Regions from separate parts of the Streptomyces sp. NPDC025273 genome, predicted to be linked through region 2. Evidence: riboswitches for the same ligand, from Rfam matches in the RefSeq annotation. Region 2 holds a riboswitch; the other holds the start of a gene.
What was found. Region 2 has a riboswitch for S-adenosylmethionine ahead of AB0F38_RS20950 (hypothetical protein). Riboswitches for the same ligand answer to the same signal wherever they lie in the genome.
Positions count from the first base shown of each region.

Region 1 (7,340 bases), on a different contig from region 2:
CTCCCGCAGCTGCGGATCGGTGTGAACAGCGAGGGCAACCTCGAGGCGCTCGGTGACTTCGAAGAGCCCGTCGGTCCTGCCTTCTGGGAGCGCGGATGAGTACTGCGACGGAAACACAGCGCAAGGCGCCCGCCGGTGAGCGGGTGGCCGACTGGGCGGACGGCCGGCTGGGCATCTACGGCCTCGCCAAGGCCAACATGCGCAAGATCTTCCCGGACCACTGGTCCTTCATGCTCGGCGAGATCTGCCTCTACAGCTTCATCATCATCATCCTCACGGGTGTGTATCTGACGCTGTTCTTCAACCCGAGCATGAACGAGGTCGTCTACCACGGCTCGTACGAGCCGATGCAGGGCATCCGCATGTCCGCGGCGTACGCGTCGACGCTGGACATCAGCTTCGACGTCCGTGGTGGTCTGCTGGTCCGCCAGATCCACCACTGGGCCGCGATCATCTTCCTCTCCGGCATGTTCGTGCACATGTTCCGGGTGTTCTTCACCGGGGCGTACCGCAAGCCGCGTGAGATCAACTGGCTGTTCGGCTTCCTGCTGTTCGTGCTCGGCATGTTCACCGGGTTCACCGGCTACTCGCTCCCGGACGACCTGCTCTCCGGTACGGGTGTGCGCTTCACGCAGGGCGCGATCCTGGCCATGCCGCTCGTCGGTACGTACATCTCGATGTTCCTGTTCGGCGGGGAGTTCCCTGGGACCGAGATCATCTCGAGGTTCTACTCGATCCACATCCTGCTGCTGCCGGGCATCATGCTCGGTCTCGTGGTCGCCCACCTCATCCTGGTGTTCTTCCACAAGCACACGCAGTTCGCGGGTCCGGGCCGGACGAACAAGAACGTCGTCGGCATGCCGCTGCTGCCGGTCTACATGGCGAAGGCCGGAGGGTTCTTCTTCCTGGTCTTCGGATTCATCGCGATCCTCTCCGCGATCGCCACGATCAACCCGATCTGGGCGCTCGGCCCCTACCGGCCCGACCAGGTGTCCACGGGCGCCCAGCCGGACTGGTACATGGGCTTCGCGGAAGGCTTCGTCCGTGTGATGCCGGGCTGGGAGATCAACCTCTGGGGCTACACGCTGGCCCTGGGCGTGCTCATCCCGCTGGTTCTCTTCGGTGTCGTCCTCGCGGCGCTGGCGCTCTATCCGTTCATCGAGTCGTGGATCACCGGGGACAAGCGCGAGCACCACATCCTGGACCGTCCGCGCAACGCTCCGACCCGTACCGGCCTCGGTGTCGCCTGGGTGACGGTCTACTTCGTCATGCTGATCGGCGGCGGCAACGACATCTGGGCGACGCACTTCCACCTGTCGCTCAACGCGATCAGCTGGTTCGTCCGGATCGCCTTCTTCGTCGGCCCGGTCCTGGCGTTCATCGTCACCCGGCGGATCTGCCTCGGCCTCCAGCGCCGCGACAAGGAGAAGGTGCTGCACGGGCGCGAGTCCGGCACCATCAAGCGCCTGCCGCACGGTGAGTTCGTGGAGATCCACGAGCCGCTCAGCCCGGCGCAGCTGCACACGCTCACGGCGCACGAGCAGTACAAGCCGTTCGAGATCGGCCCCACGGTCGACAAGAACGGTGTCGAGCGCAAGCCGTCGGCGCTGCAGAGGCTGCGGGCCAGGCTCAGCAGGAGCTACTACGGCGAGAACAACCAGATCGCCAAGCCCACCGCCGAGGAGTACAAGGAGATCACCAGCGGCCACGGCCACCACTGATCACCTCAGCTGAACGCCACAGCAGGAGCCCCGTCCATTCGATGGACGGGGCTCTTCGCCGTCCCCGGGGCTGGATAGGGTGTGCAGCGACCCCTTACCGGCAGTGGACCCCAGGAGCGGACCATGAACGTGGTGACCCCGGACGGCGGCGACAGCGTGGCGGCCCGTTCCTGGCCCGGCGTGCTGACCCCGCTCCTGCGCGGCGAGAGCCTGACCGCCGAGGACACCGCGTGGGCCATGGACCGCATCATGAGCGGCGAGGCCACCGATGTGCAGATCGCCGGATTCGCGGTCGCGCTGCGGGCCAAGGGAGAGACCGTCGACGAGGTCACCGGCCTCGTGAACGCCATGTACGCGCACGCCCGGACCATCCACGTGCCCGGCCGCACGGTCGACATCGTGGGCACCGGCGGGGACCTGGCCAAGACGGTCAACATCTCCACCATGTCGGCGATCGTGATCGCGGGGACCGGCGCCAAGGTCGTCAAGCACGGCAACCGCGCCTCCTCCTCGGCGAGCGGTGCCTCCGACGTCCTGGAGAAGCTCGGCGTCAGTCTCGAACTCACGCCGCAGCGCGTGGTCGAGGTCGCGGAGGAGGCGGGCATCACCTTCTGCTTCGCCGTGAAGTTCCACCCCGCCCTGCGGTACGCGGCCAGGGCACGCAAGGAGCTCGGCACACAGACCACCTTCAACATCCTGGGCCCGCTCACCAACCCGGCCCGGGTACGGTCCCAGGCCGTCGGGGTCGCCGACCTGAGGATGGCGCCCATCGTCGCGGGCGTGCTCGCCGACCGCGGCAATTCGGCGCTCGTCTTCCGGGGCGACGACGGTCTCGACGAGCTGACCACCACGGCGGCCTCCCGGGTCTGGATCGTCCGGGACGGCACCGTGCGGGAGGAGCGGTTCGACCCGCGTGACGTCGGCCTGGAGCTGGTGCCGGTCGAGGCGCTGCGCGGCGCCGACGCCTCGTACAACGCGGATGTGGCCCGCCGGCTGCTGGACGGGGAGACCGGTCCGGTACGCGACGCGGTCCTGCTCAACTCGGCCGCCGCGCTGGTCGCCCTCGACCCGGGCGAGGGCACGCTGAACGAGCAGATCGCCGCCGGGATCGCGCGGGCCGCCGAGTCGATCGATTCGGGTGCGGCCAAGCGCGCGCTGGAGCGCTGGGTGGCCGCGAGCAACGCGTAGGTCCCTTCGTCCGGGCCGTGTTCCGATCCGGCCGACGGGTCCGGAGCGGCCCGGGGTGTACGAGGTGCAGCAGGGCGCGGTCCGGATCGCGGACCGCGCCCTTGCGCGTACGGACGGGTATGGCAAGATGCTGCGCAGGTCATGAGTGACAGCGACTACGGCCCCGGCCCGCTGTCCGGCAACCCTCCGTCCGTGGCGGGGTGCCCCGGGTGAAGACCGGGCCGCAGGCAGTGAGGTCTGCGGCAAGCGCGGGCCCCTCGGCATCTGTGTATGCCAACCCCCGGGGTCCTGGTCCCTAGGGAGCCTCTTGTGAGCAAGCGAATGCGCTAGGGCTCCACGCCCTTCTCCGCACCTGTGTCTTTTCCTTCTTCCCCGTGCTGCCGCGTATCGCCGGCGCGAGGATTTCGCCTGCCTGTTACGGGAGTTCGCCATGTCCGTCTCCACCGCTGCCCTCGACCAGTCCTTTTGTGCGCCGTTGCCGGTCCTGGGTGCCGATGTCACTGTTCCGCTGGTGACGGGTGGTGACGTCACCTATGCCGCCCTCGACTACGCGGCGAGTTCCCCGGCTCTGCGGCGGGTGTGGGACGACGTGGCCGCCTACGCCCCGTACTACGGCAGCGTGCACCGCGGCGCCGGGTACCTCTCGCAGCTCTCCACCGACCTCTTCGAGAGCAGCCGCACGACGGTCGCGGACTTCCTCGGCTGCCGCCCCGAGGACCAGGTGGTCTTCACCCGTTCGACGACGGACTCCCTCAACCTGCTCGCCGCCACACTGCCCGCCGACTGCCAGGTCTTCGTCTTCGAGACCGAGCACCACGCCTCGCTGCTGCCCTGGCGCGATGCCCGGGTGACGTACCTCGACGCCCCGCGTACCCCGGCCGAGGCCGTCGCGACGCTGGAGCGGGCGCTGGCCGGGCGGGAGCCCCACGGGCCGGCGCTCGTCTGCGTGACCGGCGCGTCCAACGTCACCGGTGAGCTGTGGCCGGTCGGGAAACTGGCCGCCGCCGCCCATGCCCACGGTGCGCGGATCGTGCTGGACGCGGCGCAGCTGGCGCCCCACCACCCGGTGGACATCGCGGAGCTGGACGTCGACTGGGTCGCCTTCTCCGGGCACAAGCTGTACGCGCCGTTCGGCTCGGGCGTCCTCGCGGGCCGCGCCGACTGGCTGCGGGACGCGGAGCCGTACCTCGCCGGCGGCGGCGCCTCGCGCAAGGTCGCCCGGCGCACCGACGGCGGCGTGGACGTGGAGTGGCACACCACGGCGGCCCGGCACGAGGCGGGATCGCCCAACGTCATCGGCGTCCACTCCATCGCCGCCGCCTGCAGGGCCCTGACCGAGGCCGGGTTCGACCGGCTGGTCGCCCGCGAGCAGCGGCTCGTCTCCCGGGTCCGCGAGGGACTGGCGGAGGTTCCCGAGGTCAAGGTGCTCTCGCTGTTCGGCGACGACGCCCCGCGGGTCGGCGTCATCTCGTTCGTCGTCGAGGGCTGGAGCAGCTCGCACTTCGCCGCGGCACTCTCCGCGGAGTACGGCATCGGGGTGCGCGACGGACTGTTCTGCGCCCACCCGCTCGTCCGGACGCTGCTGGGCAGCGAGCCGCAGGACCCGGGCGAGTGCGGTGCGCCCGAGGCCGAGCCGGGGGAGGGGTCGCTCAACGCCATCCGGGTGAGCTTCGGAGCCGGTACGCCGGACGAGCACATCGAGCGGTTCCTGGGCGCGGTCCGGGAGCTGGTGGGCGCGGGCGCGCGGTGGACCTACCGCACGGAGGACGGACGCTGCGTCCCGGACCGGGGCGCGGCACAGGTCTGACGGGACCGCGTACGGCTTCGGCCGGGGACGAGGGGTGCCGCGTCCCCGGCCCGAAGCATTGCTAGGCGTCGAGACCGATGGCGAAGGCCGCCTCGAGGTCGTGCTGCGAGTACGTACGGAAGGCGACGTGGGTGTCGGTGCCCTCGACGCCCGGGATCTTGCTGATGCGGCCGGGGATGACGTCGGCCAGATCGTCGTGCCTGGCCACCCGGACCATGGCGATCAGGTCGTACGTGCCGGTGACCGAGAAGACTTCGCTGACGCTGTCCAGCGCGGCAATGGCCTCGGCGATCTCGGGAATCCGGTCCACGCTGGTTTTGATGAGCACGATCGCGGTGATCACGGCTTGCTTTCTCCCTCGGTGGCCCTGGCTGGAGCCTTCACCCTAACCCCACCCCGGAAGCGCCCCCAGGAGTAGAGGAACCCCGCGGCGAAGCCCGCCACATGGGCGAGATACGCCACGCCCGGACCGCTGCCCGCGCTCCGCGCCGCCAGCCACTGCAGGACGAACCAGAACACGAGCACGATCCATGCGGGGAAGCGCAGCGGCAGGAAGAAGAGGAACGGGAAGAGGCTGGTGACCCGGGACCGGGGGAAGAGGTGGAGGAACGCGCCGAGCACCGCCGAGATCGCCCCCGACGCGCCGACCAGGGTCTGGTCGGAATCGGGGTGCACGACCGCGTAGACCACCAGGGCGAAGTAGCCGCAGCAGACGTAGAAGAAGGCGAACTCGGCGCGGCCCATGCGCTCCTCGGCCATCGAGCCGAACACGTACAGGAAGAGCATGTTGCCCAGCAGGTGCAGCCAGCTGCCGTGCACGAAGAGCGCCGTGAGCGGGGTGAGGGCCGCGTGGGCGGAGCCGTCCAGGAGTTCGCTGGGGATCACGCCCCACCGCTCGAAGTAGCCGGCCTGCGCCGCGAGCAGGGCGTCGGCGGAGCCGCGGACCGGGGCGAGGCCGGAGAGCGGGCTGAGCAGGAAGACGGCGCAGCACAGCGCGATGAGCCCGTAGGTGACCGGCGCGGTCACCGCCCCCGGTTCCCTGGCCCGGATCCGCCGGCCGGCCTCCCGCCAATCGATCACGCACAGAGCATGACGTACCGGGAGGCAGAGGGACGGACCGCCTCGCCGTGTCGATGGGTATGCGCCAGGCCGTAGGGTTACCTGAGGACATCCGCAGTTCGACGGCGCACCGCGAGATCGAAGACCTGGGCACCCACGGGACTCGACGAACGACGAAAGAGGACGCAACGATGACGACGGTTCCCCTGCCGACGGACGGGACCCGCTGGCGCTGCACGCTCTGCGGCAACCTCACCCGGTTCGATGTGACGCGCTCCTCCAAGGTCGTGGAGTACGTACATCTCGACCTGGCCGGGAAGCCGAGTGTCGAGGAGCGCGAGGTGGTCAGTGAGACCATCGAGTCGGTCCGCTGCCGTTGGTGCAACGCGGTGGATCAGATCGAGCTGGTCGACAGGCCGGGTGCCGACTCCTGACGGGGCCGCGCGGACAGACACATTGGGGTGATGGATGGTGGAGCAGCCGACAGGCGGCGCCCGGCCGGCCGACGCGGCCGGCGGTGCCGCGGAGTCGCTCGACCGTCCCCTGCCCGAGGGCGTGCGCCGCAAGGTCGTGGCGCTCGTCTCGGACGCCTTCGGTGGCCTGACCGTCGGCGAACTCCCCACGCAGCTCCGGCAGTACGCCCGGTTCACCCCGAGCAGGCGGGCCAAGTTCGCGGGTAACGCGATGGCTGCCGCGCTGGAGGGCGACCCGGAGTTCCGCCGGCGCATCGGGGAGCGGATCGGTCAGACCCAGCCGGAGTTGGCCGGCGCGCTGGAGTCCGGTGCGCCGCCGGCCGCGGCCGATCCCGTCGACGTGGCCGCCGCCGCCTACGTGCTGCGGCCGGCCGGCTGGGTCAAGCTGGTGGCCGCCGCCGGCGAGGAGGTCCAGCGGGCCGACGCCGAGCGGGCCGACGAGGAGACCCGGCTCGAGGTGGAGCGGCTCCGCGAGGAGCTGGCCGCCGCGCGCGGCCAGATCAGGGCCGAGACCGAACGGCTCCGCGCGGAGCTGGACGCGTCCCGCAAGGAGGCCGAGTCCCTGCAGCGCAAGCTGCGCAGCGCCCTCAGCGAGGTGAAGCGCGGCGAGGCGGCCCTGCGCAGGAGCGGCGCCGAGAGGGACGTGGTGCGTGTGGAGGCCGCGGCCCAGGTCTCCGCGGCCGAGAGCGAGTCCCGGCGGCTCAAGGCGCGCCTCGCCGAGGCGGAGACCGCCGTCGAGGCGGGCCGCAGGGCTGCCAGGGAGGGGCGTTCGGTCGAGGACATGCGGCTGAGGCTGCTCCTGGACACCGTGCTGGACGCCGCGCAGGGGCTCCGCCGCGAACTGGCCCTGCCGCCCTCGTCGATCCGCCCGGCGGATGGCGTCGACGCGGTGGAGCCGGGCCGGATGTCGCCGAAGGACATCGCGGCCAGAGCCCTTTCGGAGACCGATCCGGCCCTGCTCGACCAGCTCCTCGCGCTGCCGCAGGCGCATCTCATCGTCGACGGCTACAACGTCACGAAGACCGGCTATCCGCAGATGCCGCTGGAGAAGCAGCGGTTGCGGCTCCTGGGCGGGCTCTCGGTCCTCGCCGC
Region 1 is NZ_JBEZYP010000001.1:903,019-910,358, forward strand. It holds gene AB0F38_RS03955 (Rieske 2Fe-2S domain-containing protein) at 1-99, shown strand, start outside; gene AB0F38_RS03960 (cytochrome bc complex cytochrome b subunit) at 96-1,721, shown strand; gene trpD (anthranilate phosphoribosyltransferase) at 1,845-2,909, shown strand; SAM riboswitch class IV at 3,047-3,164, shown strand; gene AB0F38_RS03970 (aminotransferase class V-fold PLP-dependent enzyme) at 3,340-4,716, shown strand; gene AB0F38_RS03975 (Lrp/AsnC ligand binding domain-containing protein) at 4,778-5,059, opposite strand; gene AB0F38_RS03980 (rhomboid family intramembrane serine protease) at 5,056-5,796, opposite strand; gene AB0F38_RS03985 (hypothetical protein) at 5,967-6,209, shown strand; gene AB0F38_RS03990 (NYN domain-containing protein) at 6,247-7,340, shown strand, end outside.
Region 1: linked by a shared signal. The riboswitch ahead of AB0F38_RS03970 (aminotransferase class V-fold PLP-dependent enzyme) and the one ahead of AB0F38_RS20950 (hypothetical protein) in region 2 are both predicted to bind S-adenosylmethionine.

Region 2 (7,340 bases):
CCGCGGTCGCGGGCCGCCCCGGCCAGGAGGCCGGCCGTGGCGGAACGGTGCGGGGCGAGCGCCAGGAGAGGGACCATGCGACAGCAGCTTAGGCGCCCGGGACCTTCCGGGGGTCAGGCTGCCGGGCCCGCGGTCCCGCCACCGCCGCCCACGGCCGCCGACACGCGGCAACACCCGGAGCGGTCCGCTCCCGCGTCGGCTCCGTCAACTCGCCTCGCGCCACGACAGCACACCGTGGTACGGCGATGTTGCCCCACACGACGGGTGGTCAGTTTCCGCAGAGGACGGCCACCGGCCCGAAACACCGCCGACGGGGACGGGCACCGGCAGCGCCGATCACACGCCGGCGGACTTGGCCACCTTCCCGACGAGAGCCGCGATCATCGGTTCGTCCGGCCCCGGCTCCGGCGCGAACTTCGCCAGTTGGGCGGGAGGGAGCGGCCCGAGGACCTCGGAGGTCTCCACGGTCGCGATGACCCCACCCACACGTACGACGGTCACCAGGGAGTAGTTGTACCCCTTGTGTCCGGACGTCGTTTCCGTACGGCCCAGCACGCGGTACCGCACGGCCTCCTCGCCGAGATCCGGTACCGGAAGCGTCTCGGTCGTGAGGGAGGCGGCACCATGGGCATTCCGTACCGAGAAGCTGTCGCATGTGTCCACGGCGCGGCGCAGTGCGGCGAGACGGGAGCGGGCCGTCTGCGGCGGGTAGCTGGTGAGAACGGTGTCCCGGGGGGCCATGGCACTGTCGCCCACGTACATCGTCGACCATGCGGCAGCTGATTCCCCGCGGCCGGGCACGTTTTGGCTGCGCACCTTCCGCAGAGCCACACAGCCGTCCGGCTCGGCCGTCTCCTCGCCGACGTCGCCCGTGGCGGCGCCGGTGCGCGCATCGCCACCGGTGAGGGTGAAGCCTGCGGCTGCGGCCTCGCCTTCGGTGAGCAGCGCGGCCTTGAGCGTGTCGGCGGTGAGCGGCGTGGAGCGGTCCTTCGCCTCCGACGCCGCCGGGACCCGCCCGGCGTCGCTGCCTGCCCCGGCCGGCCTCTGGGCGTCGGAGCAGGCCGGGGCCAGACCGAGGACCGGCAGGAGAGCGGCGGCCGGAAGCCATCGCCGTCGCATGTGATGTGCCATCAGGTTCCGTTTCCTCGAGCGTGTTCGGGCCGTGATCACGCGGTCCCTCCAGCTACGGCCCGTAGGTGAAGTGTCCGCGGCTCGTGCGCTGTGGGCCGGGTCCCGCCGTCCCGCACAGTGCACCGCCCTCGGTGCCGACGTTCACCAGGCCGGTCGCCTCACCGTCGAGGCCCACGAACCGCAGCGCGTGCCAGCGCGGCAGCCAGTAGACCCGGCCCCGGTGGCCCGCGAGCAACTCCCGCAGACCGGCGGGGGCGTGCGTCCAGACCTCGGGCAGACCGCCCGCGTGGTCGAAGGCGGCGCGCAGGGCGAACCAGCCGTCGTCACGCACGTCGCTGGAGGTCAGCAGCAGCTCGACGGCCTGGCCGGGCTCCTGCACGCACTTCTTGGCGTGGATCCAGTGCACGTGGTGGCCGGGGGCGTACCGCGTGCAGCCGTCCTGGTGAACGAGGTGGGGGAGCATGGGCCGTCGCCCGCCTTCCGGGGTCATGGACCCCGGGGGCCCGTCCCCGGTGGTCCGCTGTTCCCCGCACGGTGCCGCGCGGGGCGGGTCGTCACCCGGAGCACCCGCAGCGGAAGCGGGGTGCCGTCCAGCGAGCCGGGGCTTTCCACTGGAACTCATGACCCACCGGAAGCGTAACAGCAGCGCAGGATGCGTCAGCGCGTGCGCAACACCCCTCTGACGCACCGCACATGACGCCTCACCCGTGCAGGAGAACGGGGAACGCCTCCATGTCGTTCTGCGTCATCACCGGCAGCTTGCGGATCTCGTCGTCGGGTATCGCGAGCTTCAGGTCCGGGAAGCGGCCGAACAGGGCGGGCAGCGCGATGCCCGCCTCCACCCGGGACAGGGCGGCACCGGGGCAGATGTGCGGGCCGTGACCGAACGTCATGTGCCGGATCGGCGCGGGGCGGGTGATGTCGAAGACGTCGGCGTCCGCCCCGTGCTGCGCGGCGTCGCGTCCGATGGCCCGGTACGAGATGACCAGCCCCTCCCCCTTGGCGATCACCTGGTCCCCGACCTGGATGTCCTCCGTGGCGAACCGCATCAGCAGATGGGTGCTGGGGGTGTCCCAGCGCAGGGTCTCCTCGATCACCGTCTCCCACGGGATCTCCCCGTCCAGCACCTTCCTCAGCTGGCCGGGGTGGGCGAGCAGCGCCCGTACGGCGTTGAGGACGAGCCCGATCGTGGTCTCGTGCCCGGCCGCGACCATGGCCTTGAGGTTGCCTACGACCTCCTCCTCGGTGAGCGGTTCGCCGCCCTCCTCCGCGAGGATCAGCGCACTGGTGAGATCGTCCGCGGGGCGCGCCTTCCTGTCCCGTACGAGCTCCGCGTAGAAGACGTCCAGCTCCGCGATGATCGCCATGCGCTCCTCCTGCGGGGTGAGCATGGAGAAGAACGCCTTGTACCGCTCCATCAGCATCGGGTGCAGCGCCTCGTCCACGCCCATCAGCAGACCGACCACCCGCATCGGCAGCGGCTGGGCGAACACCGTCTTGAGGTCGACGACGCCGTCCTTGCCCTGCTCGGCGAGTGCGTCCAGCAGTTCCTCGGTGAACTGCTCGATGGCCGGGCGGATCGCCTCCAGCCGGCGCGGGGTGAGCGCCTGGGAGGTCTTCGTCCGCAGCCTGCGGTGCTCCTCACCGTCCACGGTGAACATGGAGCGCCCGGCGTCGATCATGCCGATCAGCGGCCAGGCGTGCGTGACCTCGCCGCTCTGCCAGAGCCCCCAGGCGTCCAGGTCCTTCACCAGCCGGGTGTCGACCAGGAGTTGACGTGCCTCCGCGTGCCGGGTGACGGTCCAGGCGGGCACCCCGAGGAGCTCGATGCGGGCGAGCGGGGCGCCGTTGCTCAGCTGTTCGGTCTCACCGTCGAGATCCCGGACCAGGGGGTCGACGACCACGGTCGCGTGCGGGCACTTCACAGCGGGTCTCCTGTCGTACGTACGGGTGCGAACCGGACGGGGAGCGCGTTCATCCCGCGCAGGAAGGCGGAGGGCCGCCGCACGAGGTCCTGGGGCGGGACGGCGAGCTGGAGGTCGGGCAGCCGGTCGAGGATGACCTCGATCGCGGTACGGGCGATGGTCTCGGCGATCTCCTGTGCGGGGAAGGGGCAGCGGTACTCGCCGTGGCTGAACGCCAGGTGCGCCCCGTTGCTGCCGTGCCCCAGGTCCTGGCGTATCAGGGGGTCGGTGTTGGCGGCGCCCAGGCCCAGCAGGAGCATGTCCCCCGCCTTGATCATCCGCCCGCCGAGCTGCGTGTCGCGGGCCGCCCAGCGGCCGGCGAGGATCTGGGTGGGGCTCTCCTCCCAGAGGACCTCGTTCATCGCGTCGCCGACGCTGCGCCGGCCGCCGGCGAGCGAGTCGGCGAACTGGTCCTCGGTGAGCATCAGGCGCAGGGAGTTGCTGATCCAGTCGGCGGTGGTGAGGTGGCCGGCCGCCGTGATCGCCATCAGGTCGAGCGCGTACTCCTCGTCCGTGAAGGGCTCGGGGTCGGCGAGCATCCGCGAGGTGACATCGTCCCCGGGCTCGGCCCGCTTGGCCGCCACCAGCCGCCGCATGTGCTCGCCGAACCGCCCGTGCGCCTCCTGCGCCCCGGGGCCCCCGTCGGCCAGGTCCTTCAGGACCCGGGCGATGTCCGCCCCCTCCGCGTCGGGGAAGCCGACGAGCCGGGCGAGGACGAGCACGGGCAGCGGCTCGGCGAAGTCGGCGACGAGATCGGCCGTGCCCCGGCTGCACATGCCGTCGACGAGCCGGTCGGCGAGCTGCTCGCAGTGGTCCCGGATCTCGAACGGGTCCACGCCCTCCAGCGCGGGCACCACCATCTCGGAGTGCCGCCGGTGCTCGGCGCCGGCGGTGAAGTAGATGGACGGCATGGGCTGCCCCACCATGGGGAGCAGCGGCCAGTCCTCGGGGATGTGCTCCCACTGGTTCCACAGCCCGACGTCCCGCGGGAACAGCTCACCGTCGCTGGTGACCTGGTGCAGCTCGCGGTAGCCGACGACCAGCCAGGCCGGAAAGCCGCCGGGGAGCTCGGCGGGGACCACGGACCCGTACGCGTGGCGCATCGTCCGGTACAGCGCCTGCGGGTGGGTGTGGAACTCCGGTCCGCTGAGCGGCACGGGCGCAGTGGCGGCGTGCGCGGGGCAGCCGCCGCCGGACGCGGGCACGGCGGATAAGGAAGGGCTCGTCATCGTACGGACTCCTGGGAGACGGCTTCGCGCGTTGCGGCCATACGATCAACGCGCGACCACTATAAGGAGGTTGGGTGAAACATTGGGTGACTGTCGCGCCCATATTCCGACTGTTCACGATCACATGCGTGTGGCGTGGCTCACGGGAACCCCGTGCCCGGCACAGCAGGATCGGATTCGAGCCATGGCCGTGCTTCCGGGCCCGTCGGCCACGAGGGAGCAGCGGCCGTCCTCCTGGACCGGAAGCGTTCCCCGCGATGCGGTTGTCCGGTGAGTCGACGTCTCATCGCGCACGGAGGGGGTACGGAGGTAGGCATGGCTCTCGTGAAACGTGTTGCTCTTGCTCCTCGTGCGGTGCGGCAGCTGCGGCGCGTCCGCTCGGTGTACGTGGCGGGGATGCTGCTGTCCGTCCTCGGCCTGCTGTCCTACGAAGACTCCGCTGCAGGCGGCCGACAGACCGTGATCGCGGGCGTCTTCCTCGTGGTGTTCGCTGCGCTCCTCACGCTGACCGCGGTGCAGTTGTGGAGGCACGGGCGGACCGAGCACTGCAGCACGGCGAAGAAGCTCACCCGGCTCAGCATCGGACCGTAGACGGCAGGCAGGACCGTCCGGGGGACCTTCGCAGCGCCGCGTGGGCCGCATGTCGGGTCAAGGGCTGTCCCGCAATTTCTGGTCAATCAGCGCGCGGCGTCAGATGCGGTGCATCGCAAGGCGGAGGGACGCCCGCATACAGGACGTATTCGGGCGTTCCGACAACGTGGCGAGGTGCCGTAACTGTCGTCGTGGGCCCGCCAGGAGTCGCGGGACAGCCCTTGGTACTCCAGCTGTAGATCGTGATCTTCATGTCTGGGTGTCGGCGGCCAGTCGGATTCCCCACGTAGGGCCAGTGGGAATGTAACTCTCCGTTTCGGCTCGGGGCGGGTGCCCGATGCGGCCGGTCATGTGTGTGAACGCGACCGGCTGCCGGGCCATGTTGGTGTGGGGTAGGAGATCAGCTGTCTGCGGAGTGGTCCTGGCCGAGGAGTTCTGCCGCGAGTTCCATGCAGCGGATCCGGGCGGGGGAGAAGTCGTAGGGCATCTTGGTGACCGCTTCGCAGGCGCTCATCCGTGCGGGCTCCTCGCCCTTCGGGTCGGCGTCGTAGGTCTCGAAGAGCTTCTCCTCGTCCGTGTCCAGTCCGGCCGCCTCGATGGCCTTCTCCAGGGCTTTGTGGTGGGCATATCGCTGTGCGGCGAGTTCTTCGACGCGGGGGTCATGGGGATCAACGCCGTCGTCGAGGGCGGCGTCGAGACGGTCGTCCTCGGCCCTGAGGTCGGTGTGGGTGGCCAGCACGATGAACACGCTTGCCTGGACTGCGGCGCCCAGCGGGCCGAAGACCCGTTCCGTGACCAGCAGGGTGTCCAGGTCGGAGGGGCGCAGTACGCCCGGGGGTAGGTGGCCGAGCCGGTCCGTCACCAGTTCGGAGAGTAGCCCGAGCGGGCTGCCCACGGCCCGCAGGCGCTGGACAACGGCGCGCTGGCGTTTGATGTGGGCCTCCTTGGCGGCCAGGGCTTCCTCCAGCCGGCCCAGGTTCTCCTCGATGTCCCGGGCTTCGTCAAAGGCGGCCCGCATGTCGTCCAGGCTGATGCCGGCGTCTGCCATCTTGCGGATCCACAGCAAGCGGATCATGTCGTCGTAGCCGTAACGGCGGCGGCCGTCCCCGCCTCGCTCGGGCTCCGGCAGCAGACCGATCTCGTGGTAATGGCGAATCGCGCGCGAGGTGGTCCCGGCGAACGCGGCCGCATCACCGATCTTGACCTGGCAGGGAGGTGTGAAGGAGGGGTGCATCGCGGAGGGAGCCTTTCGTGCTGTGGTGTCTCGACGACATCACATGCCGCTACGGCATGTGCAAGGACACACCACTCAGACGCCACCAACAGCGGGCCCGTCCACCGCCGGAAGCCATCCAGCACAACGACGCCCCCGGCTCCTCCTGGCCGGCGCATCGGCGCGCAACGTGCCCGCGCCGGTGGCCACTTCGGCCGAGGAGGCCACCGCGAGCACATGGCCCGGACCGCGTTTTCCCAGGGCCACCCTCAGTTTCGGGTTGCCGCCGTAGACCTCGTCGCCGGTCACCCAGCCGATGCGGTGCCCGGCGTCCAGGAACCGCTCGATCATCACGCGGGCCAGCTGGCCGTCATGCGAGATCGAGGTTTGGCCGGGGCATAACCGCCTTCGACGGGATACCTCATCAGTTACCGGCAGAGAGAAGTGTCGGCGTCCGGGTCGCGGCGCCTCCGGCTCCTCCGCCGGCTCCTGTCACCTCGTCCTCGTCCACTCCTGGCATCGGGTGGACTTGAAGACCTCGCCCTTGTTGACGGTAACCCGGCCGCTGCCGTCCAGGTTGCCGTTGGCGATGATCGCGTCGAACTCGCCGCTGGCGTTGCTCGCCCGCTCCCAGTAGCAGCCGAAACCGCCTGCGGGGCCTGCGGTCCGGTAGGTACCCGCCCTCATGTCCTCCCCCACCAGGTACTCGCCGTTCCCTTCGACGGTGGTGGGCGGTCCCTTGGGCTTCGGCGGCTTGGGGGGCGGGGCGGTCACCGTCGCGGTCCTCGTCACGGTCACCTTCGGCCCCGGTACGTCGACCTCCTTGGTGACGGTCTTGGTCACGGTGACCTCCGGCGAAGGGCCGGCGGAGTTGCCGGCCTGCGCCTCCTCGTCCGAGACGCCGATCCCGACGCCGAGGAACAGGGCGAGGAGACCGACCGCTCCGTGGGTGAGGCATCCCCTGCCGCGCGACGGCTCCAAGGGCGGCGCGGGCGGGGCCGAGGGCCCGCCCGGGAAGGCACCGTGGGGCGACGGGGCGGGCCGGGTCGGATACGTACCGAAGGACGGGGTGGCGGTGGGGCGGGGAGGGTCGGGCTGCTGCGGGCCGGCGGGATGCATCGTGTGGGCTCCTGGTCGTCGTGATCGTGGGTAGGGGCGGCTGGAAGGGCGGTCACTGGCCCCGGATGCGCCGTCCCGCCTCGGTGCCCGGGT
Region 2 is NZ_JBEZYP010000012.1:163,599-170,938, forward strand. It holds gene AB0F38_RS20940 (ATP-grasp domain-containing protein) at 1-77, opposite strand, end outside; gene AB0F38_RS20945 (hypothetical protein) at 337-1,131, opposite strand; gene AB0F38_RS20950 (hypothetical protein) at 1,184-1,594, opposite strand; SAM riboswitch class IV at 1,646-1,757, opposite strand; gene AB0F38_RS20955 (cytochrome P450) at 1,833-3,056, opposite strand; gene AB0F38_RS20960 (cytochrome P450) at 3,053-4,324, opposite strand; gene AB0F38_RS20965 (hypothetical protein) at 4,640-4,915, shown strand; gene AB0F38_RS20970 (MerR family transcriptional regulator) at 5,316-6,149, opposite strand; partial or broken gene AB0F38_RS20975 (IS701 family transposase) at 6,291-6,494, opposite strand; gene AB0F38_RS20980 (hypothetical protein) at 6,621-7,247, opposite strand; gene AB0F38_RS20985 (DNA sulfur modification protein DndB) at 7,300-7,340, opposite strand, start outside.